3 regions of the Methylorubrum sp. B1-46 genome follow, and region 2 is predicted to be linked to each of the others. Evidence: predicted binding sites of a transcription regulator. Region 2 holds the regulator's gene; each other region holds the start of a gene.
What was found. Region 2 encodes LexA, which represses DNA repair genes until DNA is damaged. Its sites were predicted from a motif close to TGTTCNNNNTGTGTTCNG; they were not measured.

Region 1 (3,274 bases), 1.3 Mb from region 2:
CACCGCAGCATGGTGAGGGTCTTGAGGCCCAGGAAGTCGAATTTGACGAGGCCGGCCTGCTCGACCCACTTCATGTTGAACTGGGTCACCCGCATGCCCGTCTTCGGGTCTCGATAGAGCGGCACCAGTTCCTCGAGGGGCCGGTCGCCGATCACCACGCCGGCGGCGTGGGTGGAGGCGTGGCGGTGCAGGCCCTCCAGTTTCTTCGAGATCTCGATGAGGCGGGCGACGATCGGCTCTTCCTCGATCGCCTGCTGCAGCTTGGGCTCGCCCTCGATGGCTTGCGCCAGGGTCACGGGGTTGGCCGGGTTCTGCGGCACGAGCTTGGTCAGCTTGTCGACCTGCCCGTACGGCATCTCCAGCACGCGGCCGACGTCGCGCAGCACGCCGCGGGCCAGTAGCGTACCGAAGGTGATGATCTGCCCGACCTGCCGCTCGCCGTAGCGCTGCTGCACGTAGCGGATCACGCGCTCGCGGCCCTCGACGCAGAAATCGATGTCGAAGTCCGGCATCGAGACGCGCTCGGGGTTGAGGAAGCGCTCGAACAGCAGGCCGAAGCGGAGCGGATCGAGATCGGTGATGAGGAGCGACCACGCCACCAGCGAGCCCGCGCCGGAGCCGCGGCCGGGTCCCACGGGGATGTCGTGGTCCTTGGCCCACTTGATGAAGTCGGAGACGATCAGGAAGTAGCCCGGGAACTTCATCTTGACGATGACGTCGAGCTCGAACTTCAGCCGCGCGCGGTAATCCTCTTCCGTGAAACCCGGCGCGGTGCCGTGCTGCTTCAGGCGTAAGCCCAGCCCGGCCTCGGCCTGGCGGCACAGCTCGGTCGGCTCGTCGGCGGCCACCGCCTGGACCGGGGCGTCGGCCGCTTCGGCCAGCACCTCGGCCATGGGCGGAGCCTCGCCCGCGGCGACGCTGGCGAAGTTCGGCAGGATCGGCTTGCGGGTGCGCGCCCGGACGGCGCAGCGCATGGCGATCTCGACGGAGGCCGCGAGCGCGTCCGGCAGATCGCGGAACAGCTCCATCATCGCGGCGCGTGTGGTGAAGGCGTGCCGCGGCGTCAGCCGGCGGCGGCGCTCGTCGGAGACGAGGCGGCCGTCCGCGATGGCGAGCAGGGCGTCGTGGGCGTCGTAATCGCCGGGCTTGGCGAAGAACGGCTCGTTGGTGGCGACGATGCCGAGGCCGTTGCCGTCGGCGAGCCGCAGCAGCTCACGCTCGACGGCTGGGCCGTCGTCGAGGCCGTGGCGCTGGATCTCGACGTAGAGGCGCTCCTCGCCGAACGCCGCCTTCAGCACCTCCAAGCGACGCGCCGCCTGATCGGCGCGGCCGGCGCGCAAGGCGGTGTCGAGCGGGCCCGTGAGCCCGCCGGTCAGGCCGATCAGCCCGTCGACATTGCCCTCGAGCGCCGAGACGGCGAGGTTGGGAGCGGCGCCGAGCGGACCGTCGAAATGGGCGCGGCTGCCGAGCCGCAGCAGGTTGCCGTAACCGGTCTCGTCCTGAGCGAGCAGCACGATGTTGGCGCAGCCGGCCTGCGGCATCCGCGCCATCGGGTCGGGCGCCTCGAAGCAGACCGTGAGCTGGAGGCCGGCGATCGGCTGGATGCCGGTGCCGGCGGCCTTCTCCGAGAATTCCAGCGCGCCGAACAGGTTGTTGGTGTCGGTGAGCGCCAGCGCGGGCTGCCGGTCGGCGGCCGCCGCCTTGACGAGGTCAGCGACCTTCACGCCCCCTTCGAGCAGCGAGTAGGAGGAATGGACGTGGAGGTGGACGAAGCCGACTTCTTTGAGCGTGCGCGCCATCGGGATCTTTTTGCTCGGCCTCACGGGGCCGGCCAGGATCCCGATTCAGGGTCACGGAGTCGATGCGCTTCGGTGCATGGGCCACGGATATCCACCGCCCGTGCCCCGGCCGCATCAGCTCGGGCGGTCGATTTCCCGCTTTCGGCCAACAGGCTCCGCTTTCCTGTGCATCGCCCGCCGCCGCCGGGAACGAAACAGGATCGCTTAACGGATCGGCGCCAAAGCTACCGCCCAGAGCGCAACGGCACCGAAGAGCAGGCCGAAGGCGGTGAACTCGACGACGCTGGTGAGGAACACGCGCTTGGTCATGGCTTCCACTCCCTGTTGATGGAGTGATTTTTGTTCCTGTTTTGTTCTGTGTAAAGCCTGGGGACGCGGCAACTCAGCGGAAGGGTGAACGATGTGTTGCTAGGGCCACAAGCGACGCATGAGGGCGCGAGCGCCGGATGAGTCCGGGTGCGCTCTGGGTCCAGTCCAGGTGCGTAGGACGAGGCGCCGCCTTTTCTCCGTCATCGCGAGCGCCAGCGAAGCGATCCAGCCGCGTGACCGTTCCGGACGGAGCGTGATCTGAATCGCTTCGGCTCCGCCTCGCAAATGCAGCGGAGCGGATCGACCGGCAGCCCGCATCGGCCGGGGGTACGAGGTTGAAGCGGGCGTTTCCGAGCGTCGCCCCTAGCCCACCTGCTCGATCATGCCGTCGCGGATCGTCACCCGCCGGTCCATGCGGGCGGCGAGCTCCATGTTGTGGGTCGCGATCAGCGCCGCGAGACCGGAGGCGCGCACGAGCTGGAGCAGGATGCTGAACACCCGGCCCGAGGTCTGCGGATCGAGATTACCGGTCGGCTCGTCGGCCAGCAGCAGGCGGGGGCCGTTGGCGACGGCGCGGGCGATGGCGACGCGCTGCTGCTCGCCGCCCGAGAGTTCGGCCGGGCGGTGCGGCAGGCGGTCCTTGAGGCCGAGGAAGCTCAGCAGTTCGGCGGCGCGGGCCTCCGCTTCCTTGCGGGCGAGCCCGCGGATGAGTTGGGGCAGCACCACGTTCTCCAGCGCCGAGAACTCCGGCAGCAGGTGGTGGAACTGGTAGACGAAGCCCATCTCCTCGCGCCGCAGGCGGGTGCGCTCGCCATCCGACATGCCGGCCGTCGGCTGGCCGCCGATATAGACCTCGCCGCCGTCCGGCCGCTCCAAGAGGCCGGCAATGTGGAGCAGGGTCGACTTGCCGGCCCCCGAGGGCGCCACCAGGGCGACCAGTTCGCCGGGCCAGATCGCGAGATCGGTGCCGCGCAGAATCTCGAGCGCGCCCTCCCCCTGCTGATAGCGGCGTTGGACGCCCGCGAAGAACAGGGCCGGCACGGGCTGGGCGCCGCCGGCATTCGTCTGAGCCATATCGGGGCGTTCCGTCAGCCGTAGCGCAGGGCCTGCACCGGATCGAGCCGGGCGGCGCGCCAGGAGGGATAAAGTGTCGCCACCAGGGATAG
Region 2 (3,274 bases):
GGTGCGGCCGGGCGACACGATCCGCGCCACTGCCCGTCTGCTGCCGCCGCCGGAAGCGGTGCGACCGGGCGGCTACGACTTCGCGCGCGACGCCTATTTCCGCGGCATCGGAGCGGTAGGATCGCTGGTGGGCAAGGTCGAGGTCGGGGTGCCGTCCGAGCCGCTCCCCTGGTCCCTGCATGTGGCGGCCAGCATCGATGCCGCCCGCAACGCCTTCACCCGGCGGATCACCGACGCGATCGGCGGACAGGCCGGCGCCGTCGCCGCCGCCCTCGTCACGGGAAAGCGTGGACTGATCGCCAACGAGACGAACGACGTCTTGCGGGCGGCGGGCATCTACCACGTCGTCTCGATCTCCGGGCTCCACATGGTGCTCGCCGCCGGCGTGGTGTTCTGGCTGGTGCGGGCCAGTCTCGCCCTGGTGCCGGTGCTGGCGCTCGCTTGGCCGATCAAGAAGATCGCGGCCGGCGCGGCGATGCTGGGCGTGACCGCCTACTGCGCCTTCTCGGGCTGGGACGTCGCCGCCGAGCGGGCGTTGATCATGACGTTGGTGATGCTCGGCGCGATCCTCGTCGATCGTCCGGCGCTTAGCATGCGCAATCTCGCGCTTGCCGCGATCCTGGCGCTGGCCCGCGAGCCGGAAGCACTGCTCGGCCCGAGCTTCCAGATGTCGTTCGGGGCGGTGGCCGGTCTGATCGCCTGCGCGCCGCTCATCGACGGGCGCGTCTTCCGGACCGACAGCCCGTCCCGCATCGCGCGGGCCGCGTCGTGGGTCGCGACGGCGGTGGTGGGCACGCTGGCAACGACTTTGGTGGCACAGATCGCCACCGCGCCGTTCGCGACCTACCACTTCCAGACCGTGCAGCCCTTCGGCCTGGTCGGCAATGCGCTGACCCTGCCGCTCGTCTCGCTCGCGGTGATGCCCGCGGCGGTGCTCGGGATGCTGGCCTATCCCTTCGCCCTCGATCGCCCTGTCTGGTGGCTGATGGGGCTTGCGGTGCGGGGCATGCTCGAAATCTCGGCCTGGATCGCCGGGTTTGGACAGGCCAACATGGTGTTGCCCGCCTTCGGGACCGGCGCCCTGGTGCTGCTCGCCGCTGCCCTCCTCCTCGCGACCCTGCCGGTGTCGCGGCTGCGGCTGCTTGCCCTCGTGCCGGCGGGACTCGGTGTTGCGCTCGCCGCGAGTCCGATCCGCTACGACATCTATATCGACCGCGACGGAGCCGGCGCCGCAATCCGCGGCCAGGACGGGCACCTCGTCGTCCTCGGGCGTCCGCCCGGCTTCGTGCTGGAACAATGGCTGAAGGCCGATGGCGACGGGCGCCGCCCGGATGCGGTCACCGGAGCCACCGGGCCGCGCTGTGACCGTCTCGGCTGTATCCTCGCGGCCATCGACGGAAGCACCGTCGCCCTCGTCACCGACAAGCGCGCCTTTGCCGAGGATTGCGCGCGGGCCGTCATTCTGATCACCCGCCTGCGCGCGCCATCGGGTTGTGCCGCATCGTTGATCGTGGACCGCAGCTTCCTCTCGGCGCGAGGTGCCACCGCGATCCGCCTCGGGGCGGCCGAGCCGGAGGTCGTCACCGCGCGCGGAACCGGCCCGCCGAAGCCTTGGCAGCCCAAACCCGCCAGCGTGGCGACGCCAGCGGCTCCGTCGCCGTCACAAACATTCGGTGACCCCGGTGCGGCGGATCCGTCGGACCCGCCGCCTGGCGAAACGCCTCAGTAGCGGCGTACGAGGCTGACGAGCTTGCCCTGGATGCGCACCCGGTCGGGCCCGAGCACGCGGGTCTCGTAGGACGGGTTGGCGGCCTCGAGCGCGATCGAGGAGCCGCGGCGGCGCAGGCGCTTGAGGGTCGCCTCCTCGTCGTCGATCAGCGCCACGATGATGTCGCCGTTATTGGCGGTATCCTGCTTGTGGATCACCACGAGATCACCGTCGAGGATGCCGGCCTCGATCATCGAATCACCGCGCACTTCCAGCGCGTAGTGTTCGCCGCCCGAGAGGAAATCGGGGGACATCGAGATCGAGTGGCTCTGGCTCTCGATCGCCGAGATCGGCGTGCCGGCGGCGATCCGGCCCATCACCGGGACCATCACCGACTGCCCGTTGCCGTCATGGGCCTGCAGCATCGGCGGCTTCGGCGCGGGCGGCTTGCCCGACAGGCCGCCCTCGACCACGCTTGGAGTGAAGCGGCGCGGCTCCGGGGCCGTTGCCGGCTTGGCCGCCGGCATGTCGGGCATGCGCAGGATCTCGATGGCTCGGGCCCGGTTCGGCAGGCGGCGCAGGAAGCCGCGCTCCTCCAGCGCCATGATCAGGCGGTGGATGCCGGACTTTGATTTGAGATCGAGCGCGTCCTTCATCTCGTCGAAGGACGGCGGCACGCCGCTCTCCTGCATCCTCTGCTGGATGAACTGAAGCAGTTCGAGTTGCTTGCGGGTCAGCATGCGGCACCTGCTGTCGACGGCGGCCGGGGACGCCGCAGAATCATTGAAAACAAAGCGCGAACAGCCTAGACGTTCCTCTCCTGTTCCGCAAGACGAGCGCAGACACGCGAAGGGCGGCGGCACCTTTGCGCCGCCGCCCCTTTTTGCCCCATGAGGGATTCGGATCAGGCTGGGATGACGTCCACAATCTCGTAGGTATCAGGATCGATGATGACGATGTCATCCCCGACCAGGATGAACTGGAGGCCGCGATAGGCCGGCACCAGCGAGAGGATCGCCGGCGGCAGCGGGTGCAGCGAAACCGAGCGCGGGATGGCCGTGCCGACGCGAACCGCGAAGTTCACATTCGTGACCGCCCGGACATTGGAGCGGGTGATCGATTGGCGGAATTCGGTGCGCTGGGTCGAACTCAGGCTTTTGGAGGCGCCGCGGGCTTCCGAGGCAGCCCCGCGGCCGGCTCGCTCGCCGGCCCCCCGCTCGCCAGCCGCGTCGCGGCCGGTGTCACGGTTGCCGCGCTCTCCGGCCGCATCACGGCTCCCCCGGCCGTCGCGCTCGCTGCCGCCATCGCGGCCCGTCTCGTGATTGCTGCGCTCGCCTGATTCTCCCGCGCGGGCCGGGCCGCCGTCTCGGCCGCCGCGCGTGCCGGCCTCTCCCGGCTCGCTGCCGCGTACCGGAGTGCCTGCCGCGCCACCGGTCTCGCCTCCGCGGGTACCGCCGACTTCGCCGCCGCTGCGGGCGCCTCCGGCACCACCCGCCTCACCGGCACCGCCGCGGGGGCCGCTCGCCGCTCCGCCGCCCGCGCCGCCCACACCGCTTCCAGCACCAC
Region 3 (3,274 bases), 2.3 Mb from region 2:
GGCCGCAGGGGCCGGTATCACCCATCTGCCAGAAATTGTCGGAGGTGCCGATCCGGATGATCTTCTCGTCCGAGAAGCCGGCAATCTTCCGCCACAGGCCCGCGGCCTCGTCGTCATCCGCGTAGACGGTCACCAGCAGCCGCTCGGGCGTGAGGCCGAACTCCTTGGTGATCAGCTTCCAGGCCAGCTCGATCGCATCGGCCTTGAAATAATCGCCGAAGGAGAAATTGCCGAGCATCTCGAAGAAGGTGTGGTGCCGGGCGGTGTAGCCGACATTGTCGAGATCGTTGTGCTTGCCGCCGGCGCGAACGCATTTCTGCGACGAGGTCGCCTTGACGTAGGGCCGCTTCTCGACGCCGGTGAAGACGTTCTTGAACTGCACCATGCCGGCGTTGGTGAACATCAACGTCGGGTCGTTCTTCGGCACCAGCGAGGACGAGGGCACCACTGCGTGCCCGGCATCCCGGAAGTAGTCCAGGAAAGTCGATCGGATCTCGTTGACGCCGCTCATCGGATAGGCTCGGAAATCAAGTCGCGTCGGGAGCCGGCTGACGGGCAGCGCGGCAGCATTGTCGGGCCCTCATACGGGCCGAAGCTGTGCAAGTCACGTCGGCAGGTCCGTGGCGGATGACGGAGGACGCGCCATGCACGAAAAAGGCCCGCCGCTCGCGCGACGGGCCGGTCTCGATTGGCTCCGGTGGAGCGGAGCGGGTTACGCCTCGCCCTCGTCCAGATCCTCGGCGGTCGGCTTGGCATTCTCGAGGATGCGGTCGGCAACCAGCCCCGAATTCTGGCGGATCGAGGCTTCGATCTTGTTCGCGATATCCGGATTGTCGCGCAGAAAACCCTTGGAATTCTCGCGGCCTTGGCCGAGGCGCTGGCTGTCGTAGGAGAACCACGCGCCCGACTTCTCGACGATGCCGGCTTTCACGCCGAGGTCGATCAGCTCGCCGACCTTCGACACGCCCTCGCCGAACATGATGTCGAACTCGACCTGCTTGAAGGGCGGCGCGACCTTGTTCTTGACGACCTTGACGCGCACCGAGTTGCCGATGGCCTCGTCGCGATCCTTGAGCGTCGAAACGCGGCGGATATCGAGGCGCACCGAAGCGTAGAACTTCAGCGCGTTGCCGCCGGTGGTGGTCTCGGGGCTGCCGTACATCACGCCGATCTTCATGCGGATCTGGTTGATGAAGATCACCATGCAGTTCGAGCGCGAGATCGAACCGGTGAGCTTGCGCAGGGCCTGGCTCATCAGGCGCGCCTGGAGGCCCGGCTGGCTCTCGCCCATCTCGCCCTCGATCTCGGCGCGCGGCGTCAGCGCGGCGACCGAATCGACCACGAGCACGTCGATGGCGCCGGAGCGCACCAGCGTGTCGGTGATTTCGAGCGCCTGCTCGCCGGTATCGGGCTGCGAGATCAGCAGGTCGTCGAGGTTGACGCCGAGCTTGCGCGCATAGACCGGGTCGAGGGCGTGCTCCGCGTCGACGAAGGCGCAGACGCCGCCCTTCTTCTGGGCCTCGGCGATCGTGTGGAGCGCCAGCGTCGTCTTGCCCGACGATTCGGGGCCGTAGATCTCGATCACCCGACCGCGCGGCAGGCCGCCGACGCCGAGCGCGATGTCGAGGCCGAGCGAACCCGTCGAAACGGTCTCGACCTCCTGCACCTTGTCGGTCTTGCCGAGGCGCATGATCGAGCCCTTGCCGAAGGCGCGCTCGATCTGCGTCAGCGCAGCCTCGATCGCCTTGGACTTGTCCTTGTCGGCTGCTGCCATTGTCGAGGAATCCACCATCTTCAGCGCAGGCTGGGCCATCGCGAGGCTTCCTTATGCATGGGAGGGGCACGGCGCTCAATCCGCCGGAGCTGATCGATTTCGTACCTGTTTTGTTCTCATCGCGCAAGGGCTGCGTCGGTGCTTTCCGGTCCGCCGCCGCATCGCGCCGTTCCCCGTCCGGATGCCGCGTTCGTTTCGAAGTGGACGGGACTACGGAATTGATAAAGTGGTCTGCGACGATTATGTTACGCCCGATGTGGAAATAACTAACGATTTCCATTTGAAATTGATGAGTGATGATTTTCATAGCTCTCCATAATTTTTTAGACAGCAAAGCAAGATCATATTAAAAAGGTGAAGATCAATATGAAAATAAAAACATAGATGAAGTAAATATGAAAAATCTGCGTATAATTCTGGCTTTGCTTTGAGTTCGGGCCGACACTGTCAAGTTGAATTCTTTCGAAGAGCAATGGTCATGCCCGGCATCTTGATGTCACGTTCAACTCAGAATGAGAAAGCCAGGACATCGACGGTATCTCGGTCGTATGCGTGACGAGGCCATCGTCATGCCGATAGACCGCAATGAACTTCGCGCAATCGAGCAGCTTCTGCGTCAAGCGGAGGAGCGCCTCGAGCCGATTGCCACGTTCAGGCAGCGCACGCTGTTGCAGATGAGCTTGTTCGAGTTGCGGCGCAGCCTCCAGGCCGAGGAAGGGGAAGCAGCCGCTCCAGCCGATACGGACGGGGACGAACCCGACGATCGAGGGGCCTGAGATCTTCCCATCGATCGAGAGAGCTCCGGCCGCAGCAACCGCGGCAGAACGGGGCGACGCACAGGCGCTTCGCTCCGTCCAGCGCTCACTTTCGCTTTCCGGTCGAGATCAGCTCGCCATCGTGCGCTTCACCATCTCGACGAGCTGCTTCAGGCTGAAGGGCTTGGGCAGGAAGTTGAAGGTCTCGCCCTCGGGCAGATTCTTGCGGAACGCGTCCTCGGCATAACCGGAGACGAAGATCACCTTGAGATCGGGATCGTGCTTGCGCAACTCGCGCAGCAAGGTCGGACCGTCCATCTCCGGCATGACGACGTCCGACACCACCACATCGATGCCATCGGCATGCTCCTGGATCAGGCGGAGGGCCTCAATCCCCGAAGCGGCCTCGAGCACGGTGTAGCCGCGTGCCGACAGGGCACGGGAATTGACCGCGCGAACCGGATCCTCGTCCTCGACGAGCAGGACGGTGCCCTGACCGGTATGGTCGGTCGCCGGCTTCGCCGGCGGCTCCGGTGCCCGCGCAACGGGAGGCGCGGCGTCCGTGTCCGGCTCGGTCCGCTTCGCGTCGGTTGTCTCGACCGATTCGGGCTTCGGCTCCGCCCCATCGGATGGGTCGGGCTTGGCCGGCGCGGTCGTATCCCGCCCGGCGATCGCGCGGGGCGGCGGCAGCGGCTCGGGCAGCGCTTCGATGCCGGGCTCGTGGCGCGGAAGGTAGATGCGGAAG

Region 1: a site for LexA is predicted at 1,985-2,002, ahead of dnaE (DNA polymerase III subunit alpha). Genes of this name have one in related genera too.
Region 3: a site for LexA is predicted at 1,875-1,892, ahead of recA (recombinase RecA). Genes of this name have one in related genera too.

Annotation. Positions count from the first base shown of each region.
Region 1 is NZ_CP088247.1:1,057,707-1,060,980, forward strand. Features, by position in the region: gene dnaE (DNA polymerase III subunit alpha) at 1-1,799, opposite strand, end outside; gene LPC10_RS05170 (ABC transporter ATP-binding protein) at 2,472-3,182, opposite strand; gene LPC10_RS05175 (lipoprotein-releasing ABC transporter permease subunit) at 3,197-3,274, opposite strand, start outside.
Region 2 is NZ_CP088247.1:5,132,418-5,135,691, forward strand. Features, by position in the region: gene LPC10_RS23780 (ComEC/Rec2 family competence protein) at 1-1,729, shown strand, start outside; gene lexA (transcriptional repressor LexA) at 1,723-2,448, opposite strand; gene LPC10_RS23790 (DUF1236 domain-containing protein) at 2,613-3,274, opposite strand, start outside.
Region 3 is NZ_CP088247.1:2,812,925-2,816,198, forward strand. Features, by position in the region: gene alaS (alanine--tRNA ligase) at 1-511, opposite strand, end outside; gene recA (recombinase RecA) at 713-1,813, opposite strand; gene LPC10_RS12965 (hypothetical protein) at 2,323-2,550, shown strand; gene LPC10_RS12970 (ATP-binding protein) at 2,659-3,274, opposite strand, start outside.